Regions from separate parts of the Bacillus sp. H1a genome, predicted to be linked through region 1. Evidence: predicted binding sites of a transcription regulator. Region 1 holds the regulator's gene; each other region holds the start of a gene.
The links. Region 1 encodes NrdR, which represses ribonucleotide reductase genes. Its sites were predicted from a motif close to AACACNATATATNGTGTT; they were not measured.
Positions count from the first base shown of each region.

Region 2: the regulator NrdR is predicted to act here: its motif matches at 2,576-2,593, upstream of nrdI (class Ib ribonucleoside-diphosphate reductase assembly flavoprotein NrdI).
Region 3: the regulator NrdR is predicted to act here: its motif matches at 2,548-2,565, upstream of U860_RS0107860 (anaerobic ribonucleoside triphosphate reductase).

Region 1 covers NZ_AYMH01000010.1:119,375-123,659, forward strand. The annotation lists gene U860_RS0104545 (DnaD domain protein) at 1-829, opposite strand, end outside; gene nrdR (transcriptional regulator NrdR) at 982-1,443, opposite strand; gene speD (adenosylmethionine decarboxylase) at 1,639-2,022, opposite strand; gene U860_RS0104560 (glyceraldehyde-3-phosphate dehydrogenase) at 2,409-3,437, opposite strand; gene coaE (dephospho-CoA kinase) at 3,547-4,149, opposite strand; gene ytaF (sporulation membrane protein YtaF) at 4,201-4,285, opposite strand, start outside.
Region 2 covers NZ_AYMH01000070.1:20,112-24,396, forward strand. The annotation lists partial or broken gene U860_RS0126930 (ribonucleoside-diphosphate reductase subunit alpha) at 1-1,095, opposite strand, end outside; partial or broken gene U860_RS0126935 (ribonucleotide reductase N-terminal alpha domain-containing protein) at 1,482-2,180, opposite strand; gene nrdI (class Ib ribonucleoside-diphosphate reductase assembly flavoprotein NrdI) at 2,167-2,526, opposite strand; gene U860_RS0126945 (hypothetical protein) at 3,013-3,330, opposite strand; gene U860_RS0126950 (hypothetical protein) at 3,356-3,550, opposite strand; gene U860_RS0126955 (GNAT family N-acetyltransferase) at 3,812-4,285, shown strand, end outside.
Region 3 covers NZ_AYMH01000018.1:85,548-89,832, reverse strand. The annotation lists gene U860_RS0107870 (response regulator transcription factor) at 1-181, opposite strand, end outside; gene nrdG (anaerobic ribonucleoside-triphosphate reductase activating protein) at 200-652, opposite strand; gene U860_RS0107860 (anaerobic ribonucleoside triphosphate reductase) at 649-2,505, opposite strand; gene plsY (glycerol-3-phosphate 1-O-acyltransferase PlsY) at 2,731-3,327, shown strand; gene U860_RS0107850 (HesB/YadR/YfhF family protein) at 3,436-3,726, shown strand; gene U860_RS0107845 (thioesterase family protein) at 3,754-4,173, opposite strand; gene U860_RS0107840 (glycosyl hydrolase family 18 protein) at 4,283-4,285, shown strand, end outside.

The sequences.
Region 1 (4,285 bases):
CATTTTCGAATTGATACCAATCGCGTGCTCCCTTTCGAAGCCTTTCAATATCAATTGTTTGCATCTCTGTCACTGCGCCAAGAACGATATTTTGCATCGATAACACATCCACACCGTACACATAAGAGAGTGTAATGACACATTCTCGCACTTGATCTGTAATCGCCTTTTTAGGAACAAGCGCTGATAATCCTTCTACAAATAAAGAGAAATCAAAGAAATCATTCCAAACTTTCGGAGCATCCCCCTTCTCATTACTTGGCATAGTTGTCGTTTTCGGGATACGAAGTTCTTCTTGCGCATACTCAAACTGACCTGGGTTAAATGAATCAAATACATCATTGAAGGAGCGCGTAACATTTTCATAAGAAGCAAAATCGAATTCTTCTTCTAAGAAATATTGCTTTACTTGGTTGTATTTTGTCCGACTCAATCGATTGTATAAAAAGATACTTAAAACAATATCATCAAAAAACTGCTTCGGAGATAAAGGTGGTTGCAATTCATATATAAACATTCGAATATCTTTTTCTTTCTTAATATATACATTTAAAAGCCCAATCGCCTCTAACTTTACTCGTTCCTCATATATTTCAGGAAGTTGCATTTGCATGGTCACCATAAGGGAGTGATGTGTATTCTCTTTTCCAAACACACGATCTTGCTCTAACTCTCCCCATAGCGTCATGTATAAGCTAAAAGCTCTACTACCTACTAGCGGCTGATACAACATCGTTAACACTTTCCGGTCGTAATTATGTAGCAACCCTTTCGCACTTACTTTATAACGATCAATCGGCAATAGCTCCATCCATGACTGTTTTTCCATTCTTGCTTTCCTTTCTCTCATCTAATCTAACCTATATTTCATTCGTTCTATCTTCATTATATAATTTCTTAGCGAAAAAGAGCTATTAGCTTCCGCTTCTAGCTCTCTTATCTCGTTTACTTACAGTATATAAAGAGAATGGATTACACCTTCTACTCTCTCTCTTTTTGCAGTATATCTTTTAATTCTTCAATAAATACATTTAAATCTTTAAATTGACGATATACAGAAGCAAAACGTACGTAAGCAACATCATCGATATCGCGAAGTTCTTCCATAACAATTTCACCAATCATATCACTTTTCACTTCTGATATACCTAAGTTACGAAGTTCACGCTCTACACTTTGCGTTACTTCCTCTAACTGCCTTAAAGATACAGGTCTTTTTTCACACGCTTTAATTAACCCGCGTAAAATCTTCTCTTTATTAAACTCTTCTCGTGTTCCTTCTTTTTTAACAACGATAAGAGGTGATTCTTCTACCCTTTCAAATGTCGTAAAGCGACTTAAACAACTTTCACACTCTCTCCTTCTTCGAATAGAGCGCCCCTCGTCTACCGGACGCGAATCTAACACTCTTGTGCCATTATGAAAACAGGATGGACAACGCAATTCATTCACTCCTTTACAATATACTCTTTATTTTTTACGATTCATCTACACGTGAAAATATATATACAATATTATATAACTCATTCTTCTACACTGACCACTCTAAGTTAATACATATCATGATCTTATTTTATATAAACTAAAAAAGAGGTGCATTATACACCTCTTTACATTTTAAATCAATTATGTTCTTTTTTAAAGAGCTTTTGTTTCTCTCTGCTTAATTTCGAAGCTACCAGTGCCTCGAGGAAGCTCGATGCTCTCACGCGTTTTCGCGTTTAAACCTTCTGCAATATATTCTGCAGCAACATTTGGATCAATACGATCCCCACAAGTATAAACATCAATACTTGCGTAACCGTGCTCCGGAAAGCTATGAATTGTTAAATGTGATTCCGAAATAATTACTACTCCACTTACACCTTGTGGTGCAAATTTATGAAAAGCAACCTCACGTACTTCAGCACCAGCTCTTAGTGCTGCATCCACAAATAATTGTTCAATATACGGCATGTCATTAAGCTTGTCGAAATCGCAATCCCAAAGTTCAGCGATCACGTGACGACCCATCGTATCCATAGTATCCATTCTACAGTTCCCCCTTGTAAATTTAATCTAACTGTTCGAATTGAAAACTAATTTGCAATTTGGCTTGCTCCACTACCACGGGGGAAAGTTAGTCCAGAGAGGTCCTAACCCTTTAAGTAGTGACTACGTACCTCAGCTCTTAAGTTTACGAGTGTTAGTATACTTTGTTTATTTTCATTTTGCAACAACAGTTTTTTCGATTTTCTGTCATATTTTCCTCTTTACTTTTCCCTAAAAAAAATAAACCATTCACAAATGCAGTAATCCCAATGCTTTTTGGTATGTCCACTTTTTGAAAATATACTCATATAATTTTTTTCCTTTTCAGAAAAAAATAAAAAAGAAGGCAAATATTTACTTGCCTTCCTTTATTTCACTTAAATGTGTTGAACATTTTCTTGTTTCGCTAATTCACCAACAACTAACGTTACAAGATCTACAACACGACGAGAGTAGCCCCACTCGTTATCATACCAAGCAAGCACTTTCACTTTACGATCACCCATTACCATTGTAGATAAACCATCAATAATAGCTGAGTGTGTATTTGTATTAAAGTCGATAGACACTAAAGGCTCTTCGCTGAATTCTACAATTCCTTTTAATGCACCGTTTGCAACAGTTTTGAACGCTTCATTAATATCTTCAACTGTCACATCACGTTTTACGTCTACTACTAGGTCAACTAGAGACACGTTTGGTGTTGGTACACGAAGTGCCATACCATGAAGTTTTCCGTTTAAGTGTGGAAGAACTTTTGCTAGCGCTTTCGCAGCACCCGTCGTTGTCGGAATGATAGACTGTCCGCAAGCACGTGCTCTTCTTAAATCTTTATGTGGATTATCAATATTTTTTTGGTCATTTGTATAAGCATGAACAGTTGTCATTAAACCGTTTTCAATTCCGAACTGCTCATCTAACACCTTTACAACAGGCGCTAAACAGTTTGTTGTACAAGATGCATTTGAAATAACAGTATGTTTTGTAATATCTAATTGGTCATCGTTCACACCAACTACAATTGTTACATCTTCATTTTTACCAGGCGCTGTTAAAATAACTTTTTTCGCTCCAGCTTCAACATGAAGAATTGCTTTTTCTTTCGAATTAAATTTACCAGTTGCTTCAATTACAACTTCAACACCTAGATCTTTCCAAGGCAATTCCTTTGGATCGCGGTTGTTTAAAAGGCGAATCATTTTCCCATCAACTAGTAGGTGATCTTCAAATGCTTCTACTGTTCCGTCAAACTTGCCATGAACTGTATCATATTTAATTAAATGTGCTAACGTTTCGGATGGATAGCTTGCATTGATTGCTACAATTTCGAATGCGCTTTCTTTTATTGCTTGACGAAATACCATTCTCCCAATACGTCCAAATCCATTAATTGCCACACGAGTCATAATATGTTATCCCCCTTGAATGCGTTATACTATTTATCTCCAATCCCAATAATAGTATAACACAAAAAGAAGATATGTCACTAAGCATTTTCATTAATTTCACAATTTTTTAATCAATAATGTTCCATTCTTTCAAAATAGCAGCTAATTGTGTTTTCGTTTCAACAATTGTGCCATCATTATAAATTACTTCATCCGCCATCTTTACCTTTTCTTCTAGTGGCATTTGAGATTGAATACGTGCCGTTGCTTCTTTTTCTGAAAAATCATTCCGTTTCATTAAACGTTCTAATTGCGTATTCGGCGTAACCGCTACAACTAATACTCGATCAACGAGATTTGTTAATTTACTTTCAAACAAAAGAGGGATATCTAACACAACCGCTTGCATACCTTCTTTTATGTACATCTCCTTTTGTTCATTCATTTCTTCACGCACCGCAGGATGAACAATTTTGTTTAACTGCAATCGTTTTTCTTCATTATAAAAAACAACACTTCCAAGCTTCGGTCGATCAAGTTCTCCATCTTTTTGTAACACTTCTGTTCCAAAAACTTCTACAATTTTGTTATATGCTGGTTTTCCACGTTCTACAACTTCTCGCGCAATAATATCGGCATCAATGACTGGTATATTTATTTCACGAAACATTTGTGATACTGTACTTTTCCCGCTCGCAATGCCTCCTGTTAATCCAACTACAACTGTCATAATAATCCTCCTCATAATAATAGGCGCGAAACTAATGTTCCACGCCCATACTTACATTTTCCAAATTCCAATAATAATGAGTAAAACCCCAGGCAGGAATGTAAATTTTTGTAACCATTTCATATTCGATAAAACC
Region 2 (4,285 bases), on a different contig from region 1:
ACTTACGATCGGCATTACACTTGAAGTTGCATTTTGAACGTAACTGATAGATTGTGTTGGAGCGATAGCAAGACGATATGAGTTATATAACCCATTCTTCTGCACTTGCTCTTTTAAACTTGTCCAATCTTCTTTTGTTGGAATATGAATTCCTTCAAATAGTTGCTGAACTTTCTCAGTTACTGGGCTATAATCTGTCGTTTCATATTTTTCAAAGTATGTGCCTTTTGCATAATCCGATTTATCAAAGTCTTTAAATGTTTCGCCTTTTTCTTTAGCGATCTCCATACTCTTCTCAATAGAATAGTAATTTAACATCATAAAGAATGTACGAGCGAACTCTTTCGCTTCTGCACTTTCATAAGCGATTTTGTTTTTCGCTAAATATCCGTGTAAGTTCATTGCGCCAAGTCCAACTGAATGCAGCTCGTCATTTGCTTTTTTCACAGTTGGTGCATTCGGAATGATCGTCATATCAGAAACAGCTGTTAAAGCTTCCATTCCCGCATGAACCGCTTCACGAATTTCTTTATTTTCCATTACGTTTACGATATTTAATGAACCTAAGTTACAGTTAATATCGCGGCGGATAATGTCATCCGTACCGTAATCATTTATTTCAGAAGTTTCTTGAAGCTGGAAGATTTCTGTACACAAGTTCGACATCTTCACAGTTCCAATATCCTTCAGTGGATGTTGGTTATTTGCATTAGATTTAAACATTAAGTATGGGTAACCAGACTCAAGTTGAATCATCGCAATTTTAATAAGCATATCACGCGCACTAATATCTAGTGGCTTCTTCTTCACTTTCGGATTGCTCATTAATTCATCGTACATTTCATCAATGTCAATATCATCTAAATGCTTTCCGTATTCTTTAAACACCGTATAAGGCGCGAAAACATGGAAAGGTTCATTTTTCTCAGCAAGCTCAAAGAACTTACTTGGAACGATAATCCCGATTGATAGAGACTGAATACGGCTCTTCTCATCGGCATTTATTTTTTTTGTATCAAGGAATTCAATAATATCCCAATGGAAAATGTTTAAGTATACAGCGCCGGCACCTTTTCGTTGCATATTGTTACTCCATATCGTCAAAACGTATGGGGGATAGTCATTTCTGCTATCCTCTCTATATCGCTATAGAGTTCAGACCATATCTTCTTCTCGCCCAATTCTTCATTTAACCATTTATCATATGTTTGATGCACATGAATATGGCATAAACTATAATAACTGTATACACCCTTTGAATTTGGTTGTTTTGAGAAGCCAGGTTCGAGCTACATAGTCACCTACATAGCCACTTGGTCGTTGAACCTTCTCCATATCTAATAGATTTAGGAGCTTGGCTGCTGATTTCCTGCAATCTTGGATTTTTAGGGGCCGCTACGTAATTTCTTCGTAGTATCCTACCTCGATATACTCAGGCGTTCCAGCAATTGACCCGGTTTTATAGTTGAGCCATAAAGTTAACCCAACTGATTCGCATATGAAAACGAATCTTCAAGCAATTTCATAACAGGTACTACACCACTTGCTGCGTTATCAATACCTTTAATTTGCTCACCACGTGCGCGTAGCTTAGATAAGTTTAAAGCTACTCCCCCACCGATTTTCGATAGCTGCATCGCAGTATTAATGTTAAAGCCGATTGAATTTAAGCTATCGTCCATCTCTAACAAGAAACAAGACACCATTTCTCCTCTTCTGCTTCTTCCCGCATTTAAAAAGGTTGGTGTCGCTGGTTGATAGTTTTGTTTTACAATCATGCTTGCGAATTGTTTTGCCTTCGCAACCTCACCGCGTCCTAAGTATAATGACACAATTGCTACACGATCTTCATAGCTTTCTAAGTATTGTTTTTGATCATTCGTTTTTAACGCATAATCTTTGTAGAACTTAGATGCTGCCATATAAGATTGGAACTCGAAGTTTTCACCATAAGCGATGTTATATACTTCTTCTACTTCCTCCAAGCTATACTCTTCCAGAACGTTGTAATAGTAATCGTGTTCTTTCATATACTCCATTCGCTCTGCCACGCTATTAAAATGAACGGTATTCTCTCTAGCTTCTTCCATAAAGACTTCTAATGCCTCTTTATCTTTATGAAGCTGATAAAAACCGTCCTGCATTTGCGTGATTTCATTATTCAGTTCAATGTGTCGCAATCTCCCGCACCCTTTCTTTAAAATATTCTACATCATTATTTGTTCCAGATAACTCAAATTTTGATACAATAGGCACTTCATATTTAGCAGAAATTTTGTCAGCACTTGCACCGAACATGTCTCCCCAGTTACGATTGCCGCTTGCAGATACGCCTTTTAATTTGTCATTATTGCGTTCTAAAAAGTCTAAAACACGTTCTGGTACATTGCCAAAACCTGTTGTATACGTAATAAGAATAAATTCTTCATCTAGTACTAGATCTTCATCAATTTGAACGGCCGGCATATTTAATTTGTGGATGAAACGCTTCACGTTTCCTGTCATAGAATCATATGCAACTAACATTTCCGACCCTCCCTCTCCAATCTATATTCTCTGTATGTCGTTTCTTGATTTCTCTATATATTGTATTACGTTTCAAAATAAGACACAAGATATATGTATAAATTCTTTCTTTTTTTAACTTTTACTTTTCGACATGACCGTCGATTTTTTTCAATACAATGACTATGAAACAACATTCTAAAACTCATGTCAATAAAGTGCTTTTCGAAAAAGTTGTCAACGGATTTAACCTTATTTTAAAAAAAGTTAACAATATTTTTTGTCATAAAACGGTAAATGCTGGAGGAATATATTTCTCCAGCATCACGCAAAAAAGAACAGACTTTAAACGATAATCTGTTCCAAAAAACGATTACATTTATCCAATTTACTTTATTAAATATTATACATATCCTCTTATTCCTCGTTACATACTAAAAGATAACTATTATAGAAAAGGATTATTATTATGGAGCTTCAATTTATTTATGAAAAAATTTTATATGTTTATTCACAATGTTCAATACGCAAAATATCTTTCACAAATATATGATGGGGATTCTCATCTTTATCAAGTAACGTACATACAGGAGCTTCTTCATCAAAGTATACGATCATTCCTTCTACGTACTGGTATGTACGCTGAACTTGTACAGTTACTTTAATCTCTGCCGCTTGCTCATATGCCCGTTTTATTTTCTGAAGCATTTTCGCTGAACACTTTCGTTTCTCTGGATACATAACCATTCCCATAAATCTATTCCCAGCTCTATCTTTCCACATATAATCCCAATGTGGTAATATGCCTTGTTTAAAATCGCCCATAATTCTCCTCTCCCTTATCTTCTATTTACGAACGTGGTGTTTCTGAATATGTATAAATCACCTGTCCACCACGCTGTGCGTTCCCAATAATATGTTTAAAATCTTCTCGATTTACAACAACTTCCCTAAACGTATAAAATACATCTTTCGTTGCAATATACTCCTTTATTTCACCATTTTTCAGCTGATCCAAAATTGTATTTGCTAATTGTTCATCCATGTATTTCACCTCTCTGCAATATTTTATTTTATCGCATCTTCTATAGGTCGACAACGGTAAAATTATCCCGTTACTATTATGTAATGCACTTTCATTATTTTTATAGCTATATCACTTTATTATATTCGCACTAAATATCATATACTAACATAGCTACTTCTCTATATCAAACTTTTTGACACCCTGTATAACAAAGTTCCAAATCACTGTTTGATATTTTGTTTTATGCTACAATATATACGTAGAACTAGGAGGGATACTATGATTCGGAAAGCAAAAAAGACAGATGCGGTAGAAGTAGCACCTTTATTGTATAACGCTCTGCACGAAATTGCTGAAAAAATCACAGGTAGCACAGTTGAAGCAAAAGTAATACTAGGACTTGAAACATGGTTCGCAAAAGAAAATAATCGATTGAGCTATGAAAACTGTTTAGTGGCTGAACAAGGCGGAAAGGTAGTTGGGGTTATTGTCGTTTATCACGGTAGTGACGCTGAACAACTTGATGCACCAATTGTACGCTACTTAAGAGAGTTACATGGAGATGAATCCATTACGTTAGAAAAAGAAGCTGAACTTGATGAGTATTATATTGACACGTTGTCAGTTTCAAGTATGTACAGTGGACGTGGTATTGGCTCTAAATTAATCGAGGCAGCTGAACTTCAGGCAGCTGAAAAAGGTCATGAAAGAATCGCCTTACTTGTTAACTTAGAAAACAAACGCGCTTTTTCA
Region 3 (4,285 bases), on a different contig from region 1:
CATCTATTTCTGGTAACATAATATCTAACATAATTAAATCAATTGTATGTTCAGCAAATAATTCTAGCGCTTTTTTTCCATCTTCCGCTTCGATTACTTCAAAGCCCTCATTACGAAAATAATCACTAACGATTTCACGTAATCTTCTTTCATCTTCAACAAGCAATACTGTTTTATTCATCTGACCTATCCCGCCTTTTTACTCTTGCAATCGAATAATACGTTGATTGGAGCTTCCGCGAAATGGAAGTGTTAAATCTTTTTTCTCGAGTTCAAACCTTCCATCGACCAGAACGTCCCCATAATGTAACAACTCTATCATATCATTATTTTGGGCACTCTGTATCTCTTCTAACGTATAACCTGTATAAATCCATAAGTTTTTTTTCAAATCTTTCACTGCTTTTGCTACTTTTTTCACTTCAGCGGCTTGAAAAAATGGATCTCCACCTGAAAATGTTACATCGGTTAATGGATTTTTTTCAATCTCTTTCACAATTTCTTCTACCGTCATTTCAGTTCCGTTGCAAACATTCCAAGATTTCGGATTATGACAACCGATACAACGATGCGGACAGCCCGCAAAAAACACGACTGTCCGCAACCCTTCTCCATCTACTACACTATCATGAATGATATTCATAACTTTCATTTATGCTTCACCCGATCCATCTCTTCACTACGTTTCGCACTATTCCACTTCGACATATCTCCTACAAGATATCCTGTTATACGGCGAATTCTTTCTATTTCATGCTCATCTTCATTTCCGCAGTTCGGACATGCATTCCCGATAATGCCATGATAACTACAACACTTACAACGATCAACAGGGTGGTTAATTGAACCGTACCCTACTCCATACTCTGCCATCGCTTGTACAATTTGTTTTAACGCCTTTTGATTATGCACAGCTGCACCATCAAGTTCAATATACGTAATATGTCCACCATTACAAAGAGCATGGAACGGACCTTCTAAACGAATTTTATCTATCGCTTGCACGTTGTAATACACAGGTATATGGAATGAATTTGTATAATAGTTATGATTTGTCACACCACTAATTACACCAAATCCTTCTCTATCTTTTTTCACAAACTTTCCTGATAGCCCTTCTGCTGGCGTTGCAATTACAGAGAAATTGAGTTGATGCTCTTCCGTCGCCTTATCCATTCTCTCCCTCATAAAGGAAATGATTTCATATCCAATCTTCCACGATTCTTCATCTTCTCCATGGTGCTTCCCAGTTAAAGCTACTAAGCATTCCGCAAGACCGATAAAACCAATACTTAACGTCCCTTGTTTTAAAATCGGTGCCACAGTATCCTCAGGGTGTAATGTTTCTCCACCACGCCATACACCTTGTGAATATAAGAACTGAAAATCTCTTGCTCTCTTTGTACATTGATAAGCGAATCTCTCTAATAATTGCTTAATCCCTAAATCTAAGTAATAGCTTAGTGCTTCAAAAAACGCTTCTTTTGAACCGCTGATTAGCGCTAATTTCACTAAATTAATAGAAGTAAACGATAAATTGCCTCTTCCGATTGCTGTTTCTTCCCCATGGATATTAGACATAACACGGGTACGACATCCCATATAACATACTTCACTTTCAGGTCGACCATCATAATGCACAGCATTAAACGGAGCATCTAAAAACGAAAAGTTAGGGAATAATCGCTCAGCTGTCGTTTCCAACGCTAATTCAAATAAATCATAGTTCGGATCACATTCTTCAAAGTTCACACCTTTTTTCATTTTTAAAATTTGAATAGGGAAAATTGGTGTTTCCCCTTTTCCAAGTCCAGCTTGCGTCGCCTTTAAAAGTTGTTTAATTAAAAGTCTTCCCTCTTTCGATGTGTCTGTTCCGTAATTAATTGAAATAAACGGTACTTGTCCCCCGCCCCTACTATGCATACTATTCGAATTATGAACGAAAGCTTCGCATGCCTGATACGTATCATTTTCAGTTTCTTTCCATGCAAATTCCTCTATTTGTTCTTTCGTAAGCGGATATGACTGTAATCGTTTTTTATGTCTCTCTACTGTTTTTCTCACATATGGAGCTAAATCAATATCAAAGAGTGCAAACGATTGACCACCGTGTTGCATATTTTGATTCGCCTGAAAAATAATTGAAGAAAGCGCCAACGCACTTTTAATATCTTGTGGTTGTCTCATATGTCCATGTCCAGTATGAAAACCGTTAGCAAGCATTTGTGCTAACGGAATTTGTGAACAAGTCGTCGTTCCTGTCGCATAAAAATCTAAATCATGTGGATATAATATATTTTGATCTATCGCTTTTTTCACTTGATCTGATAGTAAATTTTCGACTGCATAATATTTTGCACTCTCAGATGCGAACGTTCCCATTACGCCCATTGGAGATCGGCCATCTACATTTGCATTTTCCTGCATTAAATCTTGTTCATTGCCGTGGACAATTGTCTCAAACATTTTCATTAATTCTTCTCCACGTTTATTTTTTTGTAACATTTATAACCCTCCATCAATATATTGTTGTCTTTTAATTAGAATGTTACAACATATAGTCTTATTGTTTCTGTGAGAAATGTAACATTCCTGTGAAATTTTTTTCACGAAATAATGAATTTTTCATTTACAAAAAAGAAATGTGCTCTTTACAAATGTATGGTACAATATACGGGAAAAACTCTTTTTACCCTTTATCAACACATTTGAATAAAGGAGACTGAACTTATGGTTACTACATATCTTTTATTTATCGTTGCCTACTTACTTGGCTCGATTCCATTTGCACTAGTCGTTGGAAAAATCGGTTATGGAATCGACATTCGTGAGCATGGAAGCGGTAATCTAGGCGGAACAAATACATTCCGCACACTAGGGAAAAAAGCAGGTTTTATCGTTACAATTGCTGACATTTTAAAAGGTACATTAGCAACAAGTCTACCGATTATTTTCGGGTTAGATATTCACCCACTATGGTTCGGATTAGCAGCGGTTCTTGGACATGTATATCCAATCTTCGCAAAATTCCGCGGGGGGAAAGCAGTTGCAACTTCTGCTGGGGTACTATTATGCTACTCACCAGTTGTTTTTGTAATATTAGCTGTTGTCTTTTTCAGCCTTTTATTTACAACAAGATACGTATCACTTTCTTCTATGGTAACAGCTGTCGCTGCTGTTATTGCATCCATTGTTAGCGGGGATAAAATCTTCATTATTGCGATGTGTTTATTAGCAGGTATGGTTATTTATAAACACCGTGCAAATATCGGACGAATTATAAATAAAACTGAACCAAAAGCAAACTTTTCAAAAAAGCAAAAATAAGATCGTAACCCACATAACGCAAAAAGAAAACGTGAAGCATATTAATAGCGTCTTTTTGCGTTATTTTTTATACTTAAGAAAAAGCAATATAATTTGGAGGAACTATACATGAATCTTTCCGTAACAAAAGAAGCAGCACAATGGTATAAAGACGAGTTAAACTTACAATCAGGTGAAACACTACGCTTTTTCGTACAATACGGTGGTTGCAGTACTGTGCAAAAAGGACTTTCTTTAGGAATTCGTAAAGATGACCCTGCACATCCTGCTGTTCAAATTCAAGAAGAAGGTATTAATTTCTTTATTGAAGGCGATGATGAGTGGTTCTTCGATGGACATAATTTATTAGTTACACTTAATGACGGTGATGATTTCCCTCAATTTAATTATGAAAAATAAAAAAGCGTGGCTACTGCCACGCTTTTTTTATTTCTTTTTAATTTCCTCATATTTCGCATACCACTCAGGATATAGTTTTTTAAATGATACAGGGCGGAACCCTTCTTTTTTCGCACAAATATTCGTTGTACTTGCCGTAATACAAAGCTCACCATCGCCGTTATAAATTTCATATCCATATACAACACGAAGTGGACTCACAGTATCAATCCATGTTTTCACAATGGCCTTTTCTCCATAACGCATCGCTTTACGGTATGAGATTTGCAAGTCTAATACAGGAGAGATAACTCCCTCTTTCTCCATTTCAACATATGAAAATCCTAATTCTTGTATAAGTTTCGTGCGTCCAAGTTCCAGCCACACTAAATAGTTTGAATGGTAAACAACACCCATTTGGTCTGTTTCCGCATAGCGGATTTCAATTTCATGTTCTGCTACAAACATTTCTATTCGCCTTCTTTCACTTCTGCTGCCTTGCATACATTTAATCATAATACAGTGGAATCAAAAATAAAATAAAAACAGTGAATCTTTTATCGAAAGGGGCAAGCACATG